One region of the Stenotrophomonas sp. FSL W7-1447 genome, then DNA from elsewhere that is predicted to be linked to it. Evidence: riboswitches for the same ligand, from Rfam matches in the RefSeq annotation. Region 1 holds a riboswitch; the other holds the start of a gene.

Region 1 (9,985 bases):
ACCAGCCATCCTCGCCCTCGGCCGCAGACACCGCGCGGCGCAGCATCTTCACCAGCCGCGTGTCGCTGCGCATCTCCGCACCGCTTTTGCGCGGGCGTGCATCGTCATTGGCGACGGGCTCGTTGGATGCCTGTTCGCTCGATGCCTGCTCGGCATCCGGCACACTGGCGTGGGTCTGGCCCAGCGCTTCCAGGTAGGTGAACTTCGAGCATGCGTTGACGAAGGGTTCGGGCGTTTTCTTTTCGCCGAAGCCATACACCTTCACGCCATCGGTCAGCAGGCGCATCACCATCGGGGTGAAATCGGCATCGCTGGAGACGATGGCGAAGCCATCAAGGTTGCGCGCGTACAGCAGGTCCATGGCATCGATCACCATCGCCATATCCGAGGCATTCTTGCCCTTGCTGTAGGCGAACTGCTGGATGGGCCGGATCGCATACTCATGCAGTACCGCTTCCCACCCCTTCAGTCGCGGGCTTTTCCAGTTGCCATAGGCGCGGCGCACGTTGGCCACGCCGTAGCGCGCGACTTCGGCCAGGACCTCGTCGATCTTCGAGGCCGGCGCGTTGTCGGCGTCGATCAACAGGGCGATGCGCTTTTCCGGTTCGCTCATGGGCTCCTCACGGGCCGTTGCCTGAACCCGAGTATCGCCGATCCGGGCGGTCGCTGACGTGACAGGTGGCCGCCGTGCGAAGATGCCAGGCGCTTCCCCCAATGCCCCCACTGGAGTGAGTCGATGAGTCGCGAGCGCGTTCCCCACCTGGTCGTTGTCGGCGGCGGTTTTGCCGGTCTCTGGGCCACCCGTGCCCTGGCCCGCGAACGCATACGCATCACCCTGGTCGACCGCCGCAACCATCACCTGTTCCAGCCGCTGCTGTACCAGGTGGCCACCGCCGGCCTGTCCGCACCGGATATCGCTGCACCCCTGCGCCACATCCTCGGCCACCAGCGCAATGTGGAAGTCCGCCTGGGCGAAGTGGTGGCCATCGACAAGCAGGCCCGGCAGATCCGCATGGCCGATGGCAGCGCGCTGGACTACGACAGCCTGCTGCTGGCCACCGGCGCCACCCACGCCTACTTCGGCAATGACCACTGGGCCGACGATGCGCCCGGGCTGAAGACGCTGGACGATGCCATCGCACTGCGCCGCAAGCTGCTGCTGGCGTTCGAGCGTGCCGAGGCCGAGCCGGACCCGGCGAAGAAGGCGGCGTGGCTGAGTTTCGCCATCGTCGGTGGTGGTCCCACCGGCGTCGAACTGGCCGGCACGCTGGCCGAGATCGCGCGCCACACGCTGCGCAACGAGTTCCGCCACATCGACCCGGCCAGTGCCAAGGTGCGGCTGGTCGAGGCCGGCCCACGCGTGCTGTCCTCGTTCCCGGAAGTGCTGTCGCTGAAGGCGCGCCGGCAGCTGGAAAAGCTGGGCGTGGAAGTGCTGACCGGGACCCCGGTGAGCAACATCGACAGCCAGGGTTTCACGCTCGGTGACCAGTTCGTGCCGGCGCGCACCGTGGTCTGGGCCGCCGGTGTGGCCGCTTCACCGCTGGCGCGCACGCTGGACGTGCCACTGGATCGCGCCGGGCGCGTGCAGGTGCAACCGGACCTGACCCTGCCCGATCACCCGGAGCTGTTCGTGGCCGGCGACCTGGCCGCACTGAGCCAGGCCGACGGCAAGCCAGTACCCGGCGTGGCACCCGCCGCCAAGCAGATGGGCAAGTACGTGGCCGAGGTGGTCCGCGCACGCCTGCACGGCACGCCCGAGCCCGGCCCGTTCAAGTACGCCGACTACGGCAACCTGGCCACCATCGGCCGCATGGCCGCGATCGTGCACCTGGGCCGGCTGCAGCTTTCCGGCGTATTGGCCTGGTGGTTCTGGCTGGCCGCGCACGTGTTCTTCCTGATCGGCTTCCGCAACCGCATCGTGGTGCTGCTGAACTGGGCCGTGGCGTACTGGAGCTACCAGCGCAGTGCGCGCATCATCTTCGGTGATGACCAGGAAGACCGTCGCCCCCGACGGTAGTGCCGGCCGCTGGCCGGCTGCTGCGCGGTCGGTTCCCTTTCCGCAGGAAAGGGCACTGACCCCGTCAACACCCTCCACGCATGGCGTGGCTCTAGGCTCTACTTGCTCATCGGGCCACCGGGGACCCGCCGTTTCGACCAGGTCCGGCAGAAATCCTCCTTTCTCGCAGTATCGGCAATCTGCGCGGTACTCCAATGGCGGGTGATCCAGATCGTCAATGCGGTACTGCTGAGATGCCAGCGCAGCATGCCGCGCTGTGGTTGCCGCCACAGGTGGCGCCGGGCAATCCAGAAGGCCTCCCGCTCCACTTCAGGCACCTTCTTCTTCATTCCGTCCTTGTCGAAGAACTGGGCAGTGAAGTGCCAGGGATTCATCGGCTGGTATCCCGCCCGTGGTTCACCGCTGCATGCGGCCACACCACTGGGCACGCGGTCCGCCGGCTTCGGCCGACCGTCCACCAATGCCAGCCCTAGCAGATACAGCAGGCCAGGCAGCAGCGCGATACCGGCGACCAGCACGACGACGGAGATCCATGCGTTGCCGGCGGCACGCATCGCTCACTGCGCCTTCGGTTTCGGGTACCACAGCGCGTTGACGATGACCCAGCGCTGGCCGAAGCGCCCCATGTGGAAGTAGTCGACAAACCACGGCGTCTCCAATCGCACCGAGGCGGCGTTGCCGGTCACGTCCAGCACCGTGCAGCGGCGGTCCCATTGATCCTTCGGCGTCTTCAACGCGCCCTGCTTCGTCAACGAGACCAGTTCTTCCTTCGACATCCGGCGCAGGCCGAGGCGTTCGTCAGATGTATCGCCGAGGACCGCGCGCTTGGCCAGGTCCGGATGCAGGGAGCGGGCGACCCGCTGCGGGTCGGCCTCCAGCTGGCCATCGACGTAGTCGTGGCAGGTGGCTTCGATAGCCGCGAGGGTGGCCGGGTCGGCGGCAGGGCTCGTTGCTGCGGAAAGAGCGAACAGCAGGGCGATCATGGACATCCGGGTCTCCAGCTCTGGGCGCGGGGTGATCATCGCATGGGCCGGGTAGCCCATCCACGCAGGGCGTGGATCTACAGAAGCGTCTCGACCGGTTCCTGCAGCCAGGCCAGCTTGCGCTCGCGGGGCTGCTGCTTGAGCTGCCACTCGGCGCGTGAGGCGGCGGCCCGGTCCGGGTATTCGCGCACGGCCAGCACGCGCAGCGGTGGCCGTGCCCGCGTGTAGCGCGCGCCCTTGCCGGCCTGGTGGGCGGCGAAACGCGCGTCCACGTCCGTGCTGATGCCGGCGTAGTAGCTGCCATCGCGGCATTCAAGCAGGTACAGGAACCACGGGCGGACGGACGGGGCCATGCCCTGGATTATGCCGTGCTGCACTGCAGCGGATATACTGGCCGCCGAATGCAGGAGAGAGGCGCCGCGCTGGCGCCCGCCGAAGGCGCAGGCTCCCATGATCGCTCAGGCCGGTGGGCTGGAATCCCACCAACCATGCATTCGACTCGCCGAGCTGGAGAGAGGTCACCGGGCACGCCCGGGACGATCCGCCGAAGGGGCACGCGGCCCATGCCGCTGAACTCTCAGGCAAAAGGACAGCGGGAGCGGCACCGGTCATCGTCATCCCGTCATTGCGCAGGCAGTGGCGGTCGTCGCGCATGGCCGGCCCCACCGCGACCGGAGCCTGTCCCATGCTGCTGTCCATCATCTACCTGATTGCCATTTCCGCCGAAGCCATGACCGGCGCACTGTCCGCCGGCCGCCGCCGCATGGACCTGTTCGGCGTGGTCATGATCGCCTGCGTCACCGCCCTCGGTGGTGGATCCCTGCGCGACATCCTGCTCGGCCACTACCCGCTGGGCTGGGTGAAGCATCCGGAGTACCTGGGCTTCACCGTATGCGCGGCGCTGATCGCCACCTGGGTGGCGCGCTGGATGCACCACTTCCGCCGCACGTTCCTGGTGCTCGACGGACTGGGCCTGATCGCCTTCACCCTGATCGGCTGCTCGATCGCGCGCGAAGCCGGCCATGCGATGCCGATCGTGCTGATCGCCGGCATGCTGACCGGCGCGTTCGGCGGCGTGCTGCGCGACATCCTCTGCAACGAAGTGCCGCTGATCTTCCAGAAGGAGCTGTACGCGATCATCGCGCTGCTGACCGGCGCCGCTTACCTGCTGCTGCTGCACTGGAGCGTGGCCGACGCCACCGCGATCCTGTGTTGCCTGGGCGGCGGCTTCGCGCTGCGCCTGCTGGCCATCCACTACCGCTGGGAAATGCCGAAGTTCGTGTACCACGACGAAGTGCATTGAGGATCGTGTTCGCCGGGACCCGCACCACCCCGGCGATGGACCTGGCGCTGTCGCTCATGCGCAGCGCCAGGCGCATCGCCGGTGCAGACGGGCCGGTCTCCAACTCCGACCGGCCCTGATCGCGGCCGCACCCCCGCAGGCGCTGGCCGCCATCCACACACGTGCCGCGCTCAGGCGGCTTCCATCAGGCCGCTTCGGACACCTTTACGTCACGACGGGCGCGCACGGCAGCAGCCAGTCGCTCCAGCACCGTCACCGTGGTATCCCAGTCGATGCAGCCATCGGTGATGCTCTGCCCGTAGACCAGCGGCTGGCCTTCCACCAGTTCCTGGCGGCCACCGACCAGATGGCTCTCGATCATCACGCCGACGATGCGCTGTTCGCCCTCTTCCAGCTGAGCGGCGATGTCGTCGATCACCTTCGGCTGGTTTTCCGGGTTCTTCAGGCTGTTGGCATGGCTGGCATCGATCATCAGCCGGGTCGGCAGCTTGGCTTTGGCCAGCACCTGGCAGGCCTCGCCGACGCTGCCTGCGTCATAGTTCGGCTGCTTGCCGCCGCGCAGGATCACGTGGCAATCCGGGTTGCCGGTGGTCGACACGATGGCGGTGCCGCCCTGCTTGGTGACCGACAGGAAGTGATGCGGATTGGACGCCGCCCCCACCGCGTCAGCGGCGATCTTGACGTTGCCATCGGTGCCGTTCTTGAAGCCGACCGGGCACGACAGCCCCGAGGCAAGCTCACGATGCACCTGGCTTTCGGTGGTACGCGCGCCAATCGCGCCCCACGCCACCAGGTCGGCGATGTACTGCGGCGAGATCACGTCGAGGAACTCGACACCGGCCGGCAGGCCGAGCTTGTTGATGTCGCGCAGCAGGCCGCGGGCGATGCGCAGGCCCTTGTCGATCCTGAAGCTGCCGTCCAGGTCCGGATCGTTGATCAGACCCTTCCAGCCCACCGTGGTGCGCGGCTTCTCGAAGTAGACGCGCATGACGATTTCCAGTTCGCCGGCCAGTGCATCGCGCAGCGGCTTGAGGCGCTGGGCGTACTCGATGGCGGCGTTGGGATCATGGATCGAGCACGGGCCCACCACCACGGCCAGGCGGTCGTCACGGCCGTGCAGGATCTGGTGCAAGGCCGCGCGCGAGGCGCTGACGGTGTCGGAGGCTTCATCGTCACAGGGCAGCATCGCCAGCAGCTGGGCGGGCGGTGTCAGCGGTTCGATGGTGCGGATACGCAGGTCGTCGGTGTGCGGGGGCATTGGGGGAGATCTCCGGAACGTTGGGGGTCCCCAGCGTGGCGACATGAAAAAAGCCGCCAGGTTCGCTGGCGGCTTTCGGGAATGCGTCTGAAGCTTTCTTCAGGGTGAGCGCAGTCCTTCCTCCGCCAGTGGCTTCGGAAAGTAATACCAGTAAAAGCGGGTAGCGGCTGCGTTCATGGGATCTATTGATAGCACAGCTTTTGCGCAGTGCAAAATGTTTCATCCGCAACTGGGGACGTGGTTCAGCGAGGTGCGCTCCAGCGCTGCCTCCGTGGCGCCAGCCACGCAATGTCGGTCATTTGCCATGCACTTCCACGTCCAGCAGCAGGCCTTCGTGGATGTCCGCCCAGCGCTCCAGCACGCGGTCCAGCTCCTGCCGGGCCTCATCCAGCTGCTCGGGGTTGAGCAGGGAGCGCGTTGTATAGAGATCGGAGACCAACCGCCGCAGGGTCGCTTCCGGGATGGCCACCGACGGCCCTTCCAGCCCCGGCAACTGCAATGCCGGGCTGTCGCCAAGCGGGCCGAACAGCGTGACCTGGAGCGTGCTCTGCATGATCAACTTCCCTGCGGGTGGACATGGGCAATGTCCTGTTTACCGCGTCCGGGTGACCGGCGCATGTGCCATGCGCGTCCGGGGTGCAGGCGGGGGTGGCGGTATAGCGCTCGATGAAGGTGTGCGACATGCTGCTTGTTCCTTGAAGGTCCGGGGGGTGCTTACCAGCGGCCGGCACTACCGGAGCGAGCGCAGTGCACGCTTGCGGATGTAGGCATTGGCGTCGCTGTGGTGTTCGTACTGCCAGCGCGCGCACACCGCACGCAGCCACTGCGGCTGCGTCTTGCCGGCGTCGTTGAGCCAGTTGCCCACGGAGTCCTGTACGTAGCGCTCCGGGTCGTTGGCCAGTGCTTCCAGCAGCGGCAATGCATGTTCCGGGTGCCGCTTGAACAGCGCGATATGCGTGGCCCATACGCCGCGCGGGCGCAGCGCTTCGCAGGCGAAGCGGCGCAGGTACGGCGATGCTTCCTGCGTCCATGGCTGCAGGTACTCCAGCGCCTGCAGGGGGGCGGTAACAATGTCGGCACGCAGCGCCAGCCACGCCCATTCGCGCACGCCGAAGTGCGGGTCGTCAGCCAGCGGACGCATCGCCTGCAGCTTGGCCGGCAGCGTCGCGCCGGCATCGCTGCCGATCAGGTAGCAGGCCCAGCCGCGCACCGTGTCTGAGACATGCGCCTGCCAACGCGCAGGATCCCCCTGCCCGGCTTCGTGCAGCAACCGCGCCGCCAGCGCCATGCGCTGGGTGATGCCCTTGCCTGAGGCATCACGCATGCATTGCAGCGCTTCCGGCTCAAGGGCTGGCGCCACCACCTGCAGCAGCGCGGTGAAATCCACGGCCAGGCATTCGGCCAGATGGGTGGCAGCGGCGCTGCCACTGTTGAGTGCACGCAGCCTTTGCGCAGGAACGGGCGTGCTCATGCTGCGGATTCCCGCCCAGTGTCCGTGTGCTGCCAGACCTTGTGCAGCAGCTGCGACAGCTGCTGCTGTTCACCCGCGTCCAGGCCGTTGAACAGGCCGCTGATCCAGTGCGTGTGCTGCTCGAACAGCGATTCGGCCAAGCGCTTTCCCGGTGCAGTCAACACGATCTGCACACGGCGGCCATCCCCGTCATCGCTGCGACGCTGCAGCAGGCCTTCACGCTGCAGGCCATCGAGCAGGCCGCTGATGGTGGCGCGGGTCACGCCGGCATGCTCGGCCAGCAGGTGCGGCGGCAGTGCGCCACCGGCCCCGTGCAACAGGAACAGCACGATGAAGCGGCCCTCGCTGAGCCCATGCGGTGCCAGGCGCGCGGCGCAGTCGCGATCGATCGACGAGGACAACGAGAGCAGCTGGAAGCACAGGTGCAGCGGCGCGATGTTGGCGTGGCCGCGTCGCTGCGCTTCTGCCAGAAGAGCGCGGTGCTTGGCTTCGATCATCTGGCGCCCAGATATGGTTAGGCACCTAACTATATTGCAGGATGGCTGAGCCAGGCAAATCGGATCTGAATTTCAGCCAGTGCTTCCCAGCAGCAGGCGTGCGATCAGCCCACCGCCCTCACGGTGCAGCAGCTGCAGTTGGCCGGCATGTCGCCTGGCCACGTTGGCGGCCACGGCCAGCCCCAGCCCGGCCCCGCCGGTGGCGCGGCTGCGCGAGCTTTCGCTGCGCTGGAAGGGTTGCAGCAGGCGTGCACGGTCGGCCTCGGCGATGCCGGGGCCACGGTCCATCACATCCAGCTGCACGTCCTGGCCGGCCAGGGCCACCTGCAGCTCCACGGCCCCCGCGTAGCGCGCGGCGTTGTCGATGAGATTGTCGACCGCGCGCCGCAGCAGCAGTGCATCGCCGTACCACGGCAACGTGTCCGGGCCCTGCAGCACGATGTCCCCCCCGCGCAGCAGCGCCGCCTGCACGCAGTCCTCGAGCAGGGCCGCCAGATCCAGCGCGCGCATCTGCGGCGGCTGCAGTTCGCCACGTGCGTAGTCGAGCACCTGCTCGATCATCGCGTCCATGCGCTCGATGTCCGCCACCATCCGCGCCGCCTGGGGCGCGGGCGCGAACTCGGCGCGCAGGCGCAGACCGGTCAGGGGTGTGCGCAGGTCGTGCGCCACTGCTGCCAGCATGTGGGTCATCTCCTGCGCCTGCGCGCGCAGGCGTTGGCGACCGGTGCTGATCGCGGCGGCCAGCACCTGTACTTCGCGTGGGCCATCATCGGGCAACGGCACTTCGGCCTGCAGGTCGGCACGCGCACTGGCTTCGGCCAGGCGGCGCAGCGGCCGCCCCAGCCGGATCGACGCCCATGCCGCCAGCGGCGCCAGCAATACCGCGCCGCCCAACAGCGCGAGCATCACCTGCCGGCGCCAGGCGGCCAGATCGCTGTGATCGCTGCCGACCACCTGCCAACGTCCATCGGCCTGGCGCACGCCCAGTTCGAACGGCGGCCACTGCATGGCGGTCAATACCGCCGACTGCGCCTTCAGCACACCGGCCCGAGCGGTCGCATCGAGCACCGCGCCGCCCTCGATGACCTGCACGTCGGGCGCCTTGCCCTGCCCGCTCCAGACCCAGCGCACGTCCTTTGCCGGCAGTCCCATCTGCAACGCCGCCAACTGCGTGAGCCAGCCGCTGGCGCTGCCCTGCGGGGGCCCGTCCTGGCGGGCCAGATGCAGGCCCAGCGGCGCGGCCTCCCGTTCGCCGCGCAGCACCTGCATGGCCTGGTCCAGCCGCATCGGCGGTGGCGCGGGACGGGGCATCCAGCCGACCACCGCCACGCTGACCAGGGTCGCCAGCAGCAAGCTGGCCAGGGCCAGCATCGCGATCCAGCGTGCGGTGGACCACCGGCCGCTCACAGCACCTGTACCGCGGCATCGAAGCGGTAGCCTTCACCGCGCGAGGTCTGCACCAGGGCTTCGGCACCCGGCGCGGCCTGCCCCAGCTTGCGGCGCAGCCGGCTGACCGCCAGGTCGACTGCGCGATCGACCGTGTCGCTGGATTCGCCGCGGCTGAGCTGCAGCAGCTGCTCGCGGCCGAGCACCCGCCCGGGCCGCTCGGCCAGCGCCAGCAGCAGGCTGAATTCACCGCGGCTGAGCACCAGTTCGCTTCCATCCGGCGCCAGCAGGCGCCGTTGTTCGGGCAGCAGCCGCCAACCGGCAAACCGCAGCTCGCTGGGCACCTGGGCGCGCAGCTTGTGCTGGCGACGCAGCAACGCGCGCACCCGCGCCAGCAGCTCACGGGGATCGAACGGCTTGGCCAGGTAGTCATCGGCGCCCATCTCCAGGCCGATGACCCGATCGGGCGCGCTGCCCATCGCAGACAGCATCAGGATCGGAATGGCCCGCGCCTGCAACCGACGGCAGACCGAAAGCCCATCTTCGCCGGGCATCATCCAGTCCAGGATGATCACGTCCGGGCGTTCGACCTGCAGCAGCACGTCCAACCCAGTGGCGTCCGCCGCCACGCGTACCTGGTAGCCGTGCAGCAGCAGGCAATCGGCGATGGCGTCGCGGATGCTGGCGTCGTCATCGACGACGATGACATGGGCAGAAGTACTCATGCAGGCAGTATCGGGCAGGTCTGTATCAGGACGGTATCAACACTGATATTCCTGCGATACGCCGCAGCGCGCCAATGGTCGCCCCATGATCACTGCGGAGCCTTCCCTTACGCCTCATCCTTCTCTCCCTGCTTGCTGCCGCGCTGCCCGCGTGGGCGTCCGACGCCCCCGAGCACGTCCTGCCGATGTGGATGCAGGGCGGCCACCCGGCGGTGGCCGTCTCGCTGGACGGACGCGCCGAACCGCTGCGCTTCGTGGTCGACAGTGCCGCCGGGGCAACCCTGGTCGATGCACGCGTGGTCCGGCGCTATGGCCTGGACGATGCGCAAGCGGCAGTGTCGCAGG
Region 2 (9,985 bases), 730 kb from region 1:
GGCGTGGCCCCGGCCAGCACCCGTGGCGAAGAATTCTTCGACCCGGGCGCGAAGTACCACGTGCCGGGCAACACTCCCTACACCCGCTACTTCCTGGCGCGCATCCTGCAGTTCCAGTTCTACAAGGGCCTGTGCGATGCGGCTTACTACAAGGGCCCGCTGCATGAGTGCACCTTCTACGGCAACAAGGAAGCCTACCAGAAGTACTGGGCGATGCTGAGCAAGGGTGCCAGCCAGCCGTGGCAGGCCACGCTGAAGGAACTGACCGGCACCGACAAGCTCGATGCTTACCCGATGATCGAGTACTTCACCCCGGTCAACGAGTGGCTGAAGCAGCAGAACGAAGGCCAGATGTGCGGCTGGCAGGCCAACGCGGCCCCGGCGGCGAAATGAGAAAAGGGGCGGGTCCGCGAGGATCCGCCCCTTCCTGGTCGTGTAAAGCCGCTGGTACAACTGCACGGTGGAAATCCGTCTGGCACCAGCGGCCGGCGGTAAGCTCTACCGGAACAGCGATCAAGCCAAGGCCAGGTGTGCGGCTGGCAGGCAAACGCGGCCCCAGCGGCGAAATGAAAAAAGGGGCGGGTCCGCGAGGATCCGCCCCTTCCTGGTCGTGCCGGCCGCTGGTAAGCGCAATTACGCGATGAAGATCCCGCGGGCAGCTTACCAGCGGACGGCTCTACCGGAACAGCGATCAAGCAAAGGGAAGGTGTGCGGCTGGCAGGCCAACGCGGCCCCGGCAGCGAAATGAGAAAAGGGGCGGGTCTGCGAGGATCCGCCCCTTCCTGGTCGTGCCAACTGCCGCTGGCCTAAGCGGCAACAGCCGCCAGCGGGCCGGCTCTACCGGAACAGCGATCAAGCCAAGGCCAGGTGTGCGGCTGGCAGGCCAACGCGGCCCCGGCGGCGAAATGAGAAAAGGGGCGGGTCCGCGAGGATCCGTCCGTTTCTGGTCGTCGCTTACGGCTGGTACGGCAACTGCACGGTGGAAATCCGTCTGGCAGCCGCCAGCGGCTACTCTACCGGAACAGCGATCAAGCAAAGGCCAGATGTGCGGCTGGCAGGCCAGCGCGGCCCCGGCGGCGAAATGAGAAAAGGGGCGGGTCCGCGAGGATCCGCCCCTTCCTGGTCGTCGCCGGCCGCTGGTAAGCAACTGCACGGTGGAAATCCGTCTGGCAGCCGCCAGCGGTAGCTACTACCGGAACAGCGATCAAGCAAAGGCCAGATGTGCGGCTGGCAGGCCAACGCGGCCCCGGCGGCGAAATGAGAAAAGGGGCGGATCCGCGAGGATCCGCCCCATTCTGGTCGTCGCCGGCCGCTGGTAAGCAACTGCACGGTGGAAATCCGTCTGGCAGCTACCAGCGGCGGTACTCTACCCCGACAGCGATCAGCTGTCCTTCTTCGCGGCCATCGCCGCAGCCAGCTCCGCCTTGAACTCCTCGAACGTCTGGCCCTTCTCCTTCGCTTCGGCCTGCGCGGCATCACGCAGCGCGTCGGAGTACATCAGGCGCACCGGCGTGCCATTGCGTTCGTGCAGCTCACCGGCCTGCATGATCAGCGCCAGGACCTGCGCGGCGGAGTCACTGTGGCCGGCGATACGGCCATCCATGCCCAGCACCCATTCGCCGTCGCGGCGCACGACACCGGCCAGCAGGGTGCGCTGCGCGTCGCGCAGTTCGGCATGCGGCTCCACCGGCGACGCCTGGGCGGCGGCCTTGTTGGCGGCCTGCTTTTCCTGGCGACGGCGCTGGTCGCGGCGGATCTTGGAGGTGGTGGACATGGTGCGGTACCGCGGCGAGGGGGGCGCAAGGATAACCCACCCCGCCGGCCAGGCCGCTTCACGCGGCCCCGGTTCGACACGGTCAATCCAGCACCCTGCCCTGCCGCCAGTAGCCCATGAAGGTGATCGCGCGGCGATCCAGCCCGCACGCGCGCAGCAGGTGGCGCCGGATCGCCATCACCGCCCACGCCTCGCCCGCTACCCAGGCATACAGCGGACCGGCCACGCGGGAATCGGCCTGTTCCCAGAGGATCTGCGTATCGACGGCGATCTCCTCCAGCGCCTCCCCCGCTACCCCGCCGGGAGCGGCGGCCAGGCGCGCCTGGACCGCCTGCAGCAGCGGCTGTCCGTAGCTGGCCCGCCCGCGCGGCAGCCAGACCAGCTCGGCCGTGGCCGGTGCCTTCAGGCGCACCGCGTCGCCGGCCTGGGCCACTTCCAGCAGCGCCAGCGTGCGCGGCGGATCCACCCTGGCCGCCAGTTCCTCGAGGATGCCGGCCACCGCCGGTAGCGCGGTTTCATCGGCCACCAGCAGCACCTGGCCGACGCCGACCGGCGGTTTCCATTCCCAGCCCTCGCTGCTGTCGGCGCAGTCGGCGTCCGGGGCCAGCAGCAGCACCCGGTCGCCCGGGCGTGCGTGGATCGCCCAGCGCGACGCTGGCCCGGTCTCGCCGTGGAGGACGAAATCGACGTCGACCTCGCCCTGCTCGGCGCGCAACTGGCGCAGTGTGTAGGTGCGCATCGGTGGGCGCTGATCATCCGGCAGCGCCCGGTAGCGCCGGTACCAGTCCGCACCGCTGGGGACCTGCGGCACCCGCTGGCCAGGCAAGGGGAAGAACACCTTGATGCGCTGGTCCGGGCCTTCGGTCTTCATCCGCGCCACGTCGGCACCGGTGAACACCATGCGATCCAGGGAAGGGGAAAGAACGCGGCGCTCCTTCAGCGCCACCTCGAACAGGCGGTAGGTCTGCTGCGCAGCCATCGGGAAACCTCATGCAACGGCATCGGATCGGCTGGCTGTGGTGCATCCGCGCACCGGCTGGCTGGAGTGCCCAGCCTAGCCCGGTGGTGTCCCGCCGCAAGGGCTGCGGGCGCTGCGACCGCCCCTACCCCTGCGTGCTGCTCAATGGCCCGTGCAGGCCGCCTGCGCCGCGCGTTCGCGCTGGTGTTCCCAGTACCAGAACACGAAGCCGGCGCCGAAGAACCCGGCCTGGCCCAACGCCAGATGCAGCGGGCTGGCACTCAGCAGCGGCGACACCACGCCGGCCACCACGGTGCTGATCATCAGCTGCACGAACGCCTGCAGCGACGAGGCCAGGCCGCGCTGGTGCGGGTACATGTCCAGCACCGCCAGCGCCAGGATCGGGAAGATCAGCGCCATGCCCATGCCACCGAGGAAGATCGGCAGCACCGCCCACGGCAGCACGAACTGCGGCGACAGCGCCACGTAGCCGACGTTCAGCAGCACCGACAGCGCGCACAGGCCGAAGCCGATGGACACCTGCCGTGTGGGCGTGGTGTGCCCGGCCATGCGCCCGGACAGGAACGAGCCGGTGGTCATGCCGCCGATGGTGGGAATGAACAGCCAGGCGAAGCCGCCCTCGCCCAGGTGCAGGTGCTGCATCACGAACACCGGCGCCGAGGAGATGTAGAGGAAGATGCCGCCGAAGCCGATGCTGCCAGCCAGCGCCAGGCGCAGGAAGCGTGGGTTGAAGCCGATGCGCACGTAGTCGCGCAGCAGCACGCGCGGCGACAGCGGCACGCGTGCTGCAAGCGGATGGGTCTCCGGCAGGTAGCGTGCGGTGGCGACCAGCAGGACCAGCGAGAACACCACCAGGAACCAGAAAATCAGCGGCCAGCCCGCGCCACTGAGCAGGATCCAGCCGCCGATGATCGGCGCGATCGCCGGTGCGATGCCGAACAGCATCGATACCTGGCTCATCAACCGTTGCGCATCGTGGCCATGGTAGAGATCGCGGATTACCGCGCGGCCGACGATCATACCGACGCCCGCGGACAGGCCCTGCAGCGCGCGGAACGCCAGCAGCGTGGTCAGGTCGGTGGACAGCGCGCAGCCCACCGAGGCGCCGGCGAAGACCACCAGGCCGCCGAGGATCACCCGCTTGCGGCCCCACGCATCGGACAGCGGGCCGTGCGCCAGGCTCATCAGGCCGTAGAACAGCAGGTACACGCTGATGGTCTGCTGCACCGCCACCTCGTCCACCGCCAGGCGCTGCGCCAGCTGCGGGAAGGCCGGGAAGATGGTGTCGATCGAGAACGGGCCGAACATGGCCAGGCCGGCAAGCAGCAGGGCCATGCGGCGGGTGGAGGGAGCAGCAGCGGCGGTCATGATGAAGGCGTCCGGCAGGGCCATGCGTGGCACGCACGGCGGGCGCCGGTCCCCCTTCTGCAGGGACGGCGCCAGATGAATTCGGGTATGCGGCCATGATAGGTGGGGATTGCGCCCGATGCCATGCAGCGGTGCACAAAACGCATGGCCGGGCCATCGGCCATTCAGGCGCGGCGGCCGGCCCCAGAGGCGGCCGGCGGGCCCGCAACGGGCTATAATCGGCGGGCAACACGGTGGGAGAAGCGGAACACCGCTGCCGAAGGCGCAACGCCCGTAATCGCTCAGGCCCGATACCACCCGTAACAGAACTCTGGAGAGACCGGTTCGATCCGGCGCCGAAGGGGCACGAAGCCGCAGTTTTCCGCGCTTCCAAACTCTCAGGCAAAAGGACAGAGGGGCGCCCCGCAGACCGCCGACCGGCGGCTTGTGCCCGTGCGTGTGCCCTTTCCTGACGGATCCTTCGCCATGTCCCAGAACACCCCTTCCCTGCGTGAGCTCGAGCACCACAATGCGTTCGTCGAGCGCCACATCGGCCCCAACGATGCCGAGATCGCGCAGATGCTCGACGTCGTCGGCCACGCGTCGCTGGATGCGATGACCGATGCCATCGTGCCGGCCAAGATCAAGTCGCCGGCACCGCTGGCACTGCCCGAATCGATGACCGAAGTGCAGGCACTGGCGAAGATCCGTGCGATCGCCGACAAGAACACCGTGCTGCGCAGCTTCATCGGCCAGGGCTACTACGGTACCCACACGCCGAACGTGATCCTGCGCAACATCCTGGAAAACCCGGCCTGGTACACGGCCTACACCCCGTACCAGGCGGAAATCTCGCAGGGCCGCATGGAAGCGCTGATCAACTTCCAGACCCTGTGCGCCGACCTCACCGGCATGGAAATCGCCAACGCTTCGCTGCTGGACGAAGCGACCGCAGCGGCCGAAGCGATGACCCTGGCCAAGCGTTCGGCCAAGTCGAAGTCGGACACCTTCTTCGTGCACGATGCCGTGCACCCGCAGACCCTGGAACTGCTGCGCACCCGCGCCGAGCCCATGGGCATCGTGCTGCGCGTCGGCACCCCGGCCGAGGCACTGGAAGCAGAAGCCTTCGGCCTGCTGCTGCAGTACCCGGACACCTTCGGCCAGATCGGCGATTACAAGGCCCTGGTCGAGGCCGTGCACGCACGCGGCGGCCTGGTGGCCGTGGCCACCGACCTGCTGGCGCTGACCCTGCTGGCCGCACCGGGCGAATGGGGCGCGGACATCGTGGTCGGCAACAGCCAGCGTTTCGGCGTGCCGTTCGGCTTCGGCGGCCCGCACGCCGCGTTCATGGCCTGCCGTGACGCCTACAAGCGCTCGATGCCGGGCCGCCTGATCGGTGTCTCCATCGATGCCCAGGGCAACCCGGCCTACCGCCTGACCCTGCAGACCCGCGAGCAGCACATCCGCCGCGAGAAGGCCACCTCCAACATCTGTACCGCACAGGTCCTGTTGGCGGTGATGGCCTCGATGTATGCCGTCTACCACGGCCCGGAAGGCCTGACCCGCATCGCCCGCCGCACCCACCGCCTGGCCTCGATCCTGGCCGCGGCGCTGCGCAAGGCCGGCGTGCAGGTCGGTGGCGACTTCTTCGATACCCTGCACATCACCGGCGTGCATGCCGATGAGATCCACGCCAAGGCACGCGCCGCCGGTTACAACCTGCGCGCGATCGACAGCGACTCGGTCGGCATCAGCCTGGACGAGACCGCCACCCGCGCCGACGTGGTCGCGCTGGCCGCCGTGTTCGGCGCGCAGGCCGACATTGATGCGCTGGATGCCAGCACCGCCGACGCACTGCCGGCCGGCCTGCTGCGCCAGTCCGCGTTCCTGACCCATCCGGTGTTCAACACCCACCACAGCGAGCACGAACTGCTGCGCTACCTGCGTTCGCTGGCCGACAAGGACCTGGCGATGGACCGCACGATGATCCCGCTGGGCTCGTGCACGATGAAGCTCAACGCCACCGCCGAGATGATCCCGGTGACCTGGCCGGAGTTCTCGCAGATCCATCCGCTGGTGCCGGCCGACCAGGCGCTGGGCTACAAGGAACTGATCGACTCGCTGGAAGCGATGCTGGTCGAATGCACCGGCTACGATGCGGTCAGCCTGCAGCCGAACTCGGGTGCACAGGGTGAGTACGCCGGCCTGTTGGCGATCCGCGCCTACCACCGCTCGCGCGGCGAAGGCCATCGCGACATCTGCCTGATCCCGGACTCGGCGCACGGCACCAACCCCGCCTCGGCGCAGATGTGCGGCATGAAGGTCGTGGTGACCAAGACCGATGCCAACGGCAACGTCGATGTCGAAGACATCCGCCTCAACGCCGAGAAGTACAGCGACCGCCTGGCGGCGATCATGATGACCTACCCGTCCACGCACGGCGTGTTCGAGGAAGAGGTGGTCGAGATCTGCGAGATCATCCACAAGCACGGCGGCCAGGTGTACACCGACGGCGCCAACATGAACGCGCTGGTCGGCGTGGCCAAGCCGGGCAAGTGGGGTTCGGACGTATCGCACCTGAACCTGCACAAGACCTTCTGCATCCCGCACGGCGGTGGCGGCCCGGGCGTCGGCCCGTGCGCGGTCAAGGAGCACCTGGCGCCGTTCCTGCCGGGCAAGCTGGGTGACAACGGTCCGGTCGGCATGGTCAGCGCGGCCAGCTTCGGCAGCGCCTCGATCCTGCCGATCAGCTGGATGTACATTGCGATGATGGGCCGCGAAGGCCTGCGCAAGGCCACCCAGGTCGCGCAGCTCAACGCCAACTACATCGCCAAGCGCCTGGCGCCGCACTTCAAGACGCTGTACACCGGCCGCAACGGCCTGGTGGCGCACGAGTGCATCCTCGACGTGCGCCCGCTGGAGAAGACCAGCGGCATCGGCGCCGAGGACGTGGCCAAGCGCCTGATCGACTTCGGCTTCCACGCCCCCACCCTGAGCTTCCCGGTGGCGGGCACGCTGATGGTCGAACCGACCGAGAGCGAGTCGCTGCACGAACTGGATCGTTTCGTCGACGCGATGATCCAGATCCGCGAGGAAATCACCGCGATCGAAGACGGCCGCCTGGACCGCGAGGACAATCCGCTGAAGAACGCGCCGCACACTGCCACCGCGGTGACCGCCAGCGAGTGGACCCACGCCTATCCGCGCGAGCTGGCCGCCTTCCCGCTGGCCAGCCTGAAGCAGAGCAAGTACTGGCCGCCGGTGGCGCGCGTGGACAACGTATACGGCGACAAGAACGTGATGTGCGCCTGCATCCCGGTCGGTGCCTACAAGGATGATGAAGTCGAGGCGTGATTCCTCGCTGCATCGGATGACAAAACGGCCCGCGAAAGCGGGCCGTTCTCATAAGGGCGCGTGGACCAAGGTCCACACCCACAATAATCACGGGTCCGGCATCTGCCCCAGGCTCAACTGCCACGATACGCCGAAGCGGTCCTGCACCCAGCCGTAGCGGTTGCTGAAATCGTACTCGCCCACCGGCATCAGCCAGTGCCCGCCCTCGCCCAGCACGCGTGCCGCGCGCTCGAACTGTTCGGCACCGGAACACTCGACGAACAGCGAGATCGACGGCGAGAAGGTGAAATCGTGCACGTCCAGGCTGTCGAAGCACAGGTAGTGGGTGCCGCCGAGCAGGAAGATGGCCTGGCGGACCTGGCCGGACACGCCAGCGCCGGCACCGTCAGGATGGCGCTGCAGGGCCAGCAGGCGGAAATCGGCAAAGGCTTCGGCATACAGGGCCAGCGCGGCCTCGGCCTGGCCGGTGAACATCAGGAAGGGACGGCTGCGCAGCATGCGGTACTCCTGGTCGACAGGCCGTTGACGGCCTACACGATCAGGATGGCACGGCGGATGTGCAGCCCCCGTGGTAGTGCCGGCCGCCGGCCGGCACCCCCCATCAAGCCTCGCGCATGCGCCGGGCGATGGCGCTGCCGGCGGCGATCGTGGCCGTCAGCGCCACCATCGACAGGAACTGCAGGCGCGTGTGCGATTCACTCAGCAGCAGGCCGAAGATCAGCGCCAGAATCGCCAGTGCACAGCAGGTCAGCCACGGGAAGCCGGCCATGCGGAACGGCAGCCGGGTGCCACGCCGATCCGCGCGGCGGCGCAGCACCAGCTGCGACACCAGCGACAGCGTCCACACCAGCAGGCAGGTGGAACCGACGATGTTCAGCAGCACCGGCAGCACCCGGTCGGGGAACAGCAGTTCCATCACCGTGGCGGCGAAACCGAACAGCACGCTGGCCAGCACGGCAATCACCGGCACCTGGCGCGGATCGGTCCAGCCCAGCACGGCCGGGGCTTCGCGGCGCTGCGCCAGCGAGTACATCATGCGCGAGGCGCCGTAGAGGTTGGCATTGAGCGCCGACAGCAGCGCGATCACCGCGATCAGGGTGATGGCGGTGCCCGCGCCCGGAATACGGGCAATGTCCAGCACAGCGGCGAAGGGCGACTTCAGCGCCTCGCTGGTCCACGGGACAACCGCGATGATCACGCTCAGCGAGCCGATGTAGAACACCAGGATGCGCCAGGCCACGGTGCGGATGGCCCGGGCGATGCTGCGCTCCGGGTCTTCGGTCTCGGCTGCGGCAACGGCCACGATTTCGGTGCCGCCGAAGGCGAACACCACCACCAGCAGCGCCGCGCCGATCCCGGCCAGGCCCTTCGGCGCAAAACCACCGTGTTCGGTGAAGTTGCTCAGGCCCGGGGAGGTCACCTGCGGCAGCCATCCCATCAGCAGCGCCACGCCAATGGCGATGAACGCCAGGATCGCCGCGACCTTGAGGATGGCAAACCAGAATTCGAACTCGCCGAAGTTCTTCACCCCCAGCAGGTTGATCGCGGTGAAGAACAGCATGAAGGCCAACGCCGCCATCGGCACCGGTACGGCCGGCCAGACCGTCGCCAGCAGCCCGGCCGCGCCCACCGCTTCGGCGGCGATCACGATCACCAGCTGCACCCACCACAGCCAGCCCACCGTGGCGCCCGCGGTGGCGCCCATGGCATCGGCGGCATAGACCGAGAACGCGCCACTGGTCGGCTTGGCCGCCGCCATCTCGCCCAGCGCGTTCATGACGATGATCACCAGCGCGCCGGCCACCAGATAGGACACCAGCACCGCCGGCCCGGCGGCCTGCACTCCCACGCCCGAGCCGAGGAACAGGCCGGCGCCGATGGCGCTGCCCAGGCCCATCATGATCAGCTGGCGGGGCTTGAGCGAATGTCCGAGGCGGGACGGCGAAGCGGTCGGAATCGAGTTGGGCATCGGCGGGGCTGGCGGCGGGCTACAGGGGCGACACCTTACCCTGTCCCGTGCCTGCCCGGATAGGCACAGCGCAGCAGCCGGCTCAGGCCAGCGCCGGCTCGCCGATACCACCGCCGATACGGGCGCGATAGGCACGCGGCGAGAAACCGGTTTCAGCCTTGAACTTGCGGGTGAACGCGCTCTGGTCGCTGAAACCGCAGGCCTGGCCGATGCAGGCAATGCTGTCGTCGCCATGCAGCAGGTGCATGGCCATCTGGATCCGAAGCCGGGTCAGCACTTGCTGCGGGGTCATCTGGAACACCTTGCGGAAGCTGCGCTCCAGCTTGGACAGCGAGAAGCCGGTGATGTCCAGCAGCGTCTGCATGCGCACGTTCTCGGCGTAGTGCGCGTTGAGATGGGCCAGCGCCAGCCGCAGCTGTTCGTACTGGGTGCCCAGGCTGTCCTTCTGGCCCAGGTCGCGGGAAATGCCGATCAGGCCCGCGATGGCGCCATCAACCACCAGCGGACGCTTGCAGGTCAGGCACCAGCCCGGTTCGCGGTTGGCGAACAGGTGCAGCTCCAT

Evidence for each region. Region 1 has a riboswitch for glycine ahead of NSQ78_RS19360 (trimeric intracellular cation channel family protein). Riboswitches for the same ligand answer to the same signal wherever they lie in the genome.
Region 2: another riboswitch for glycine. It lies ahead of gcvP (aminomethyl-transferring glycine dehydrogenase); the one in region 1 lies ahead of NSQ78_RS19360 (trimeric intracellular cation channel family protein).

Annotation. Positions count from the first base shown of each region.
Region 1 is NZ_CP150199.1:4,169,644-4,179,628, forward strand. It holds gene NSQ78_RS19335 (NYN domain-containing protein) at 1-613, opposite strand, end outside; gene NSQ78_RS19340 (NAD(P)/FAD-dependent oxidoreductase) at 737-2,017, shown strand; gene NSQ78_RS19345 (hypothetical protein) at 2,116-2,571, opposite strand; gene NSQ78_RS19350 (nuclear transport factor 2 family protein) at 2,575-3,006, opposite strand; gene NSQ78_RS19355 (GIY-YIG nuclease family protein) at 3,078-3,353, opposite strand; glycine riboswitch at 3,395-3,484, shown strand; glycine riboswitch at 3,498-3,601, shown strand; gene NSQ78_RS19360 (trimeric intracellular cation channel family protein) at 3,686-4,303, shown strand; gene NSQ78_RS19365 (hypothetical protein) at 4,300-4,422, shown strand; gene NSQ78_RS19370 (3-deoxy-7-phosphoheptulonate synthase) at 4,488-5,561, opposite strand; gene NSQ78_RS19375 (hypothetical protein) at 5,857-6,114, opposite strand; gene NSQ78_RS19380 (DNA alkylation repair protein) at 6,292-7,032, opposite strand; gene NSQ78_RS19385 (MarR family transcriptional regulator) at 7,029-7,529, opposite strand; gene NSQ78_RS19390 (ATP-binding protein) at 7,602-8,900, opposite strand; gene NSQ78_RS19395 (response regulator transcription factor) at 8,933-9,640, opposite strand; gene NSQ78_RS19400 (pepsin/retropepsin-like aspartic protease family protein) at 9,826-9,985, shown strand, end outside.
Region 2 is NZ_CP150199.1:3,442,969-3,452,953, forward strand. It holds partial or broken gene NSQ78_RS16160 (M2 family metallopeptidase) at 1-393, shown strand, start outside; gene NSQ78_RS16165 (hypothetical protein) at 1,382-1,774, opposite strand; gene NSQ78_RS16170 (siderophore-interacting protein) at 1,857-2,753, opposite strand; gene NSQ78_RS16175 (multidrug effflux MFS transporter) at 2,895-4,121, opposite strand; glycine riboswitch at 4,422-4,524, shown strand; gene gcvP (aminomethyl-transferring glycine dehydrogenase) at 4,587-7,454, shown strand; gene NSQ78_RS16185 (VOC family protein) at 7,542-7,952, opposite strand; gene NSQ78_RS16190 (amino acid permease) at 8,056-9,423, opposite strand; gene NSQ78_RS16195 (AraC family transcriptional regulator) at 9,506-9,985, opposite strand, start outside.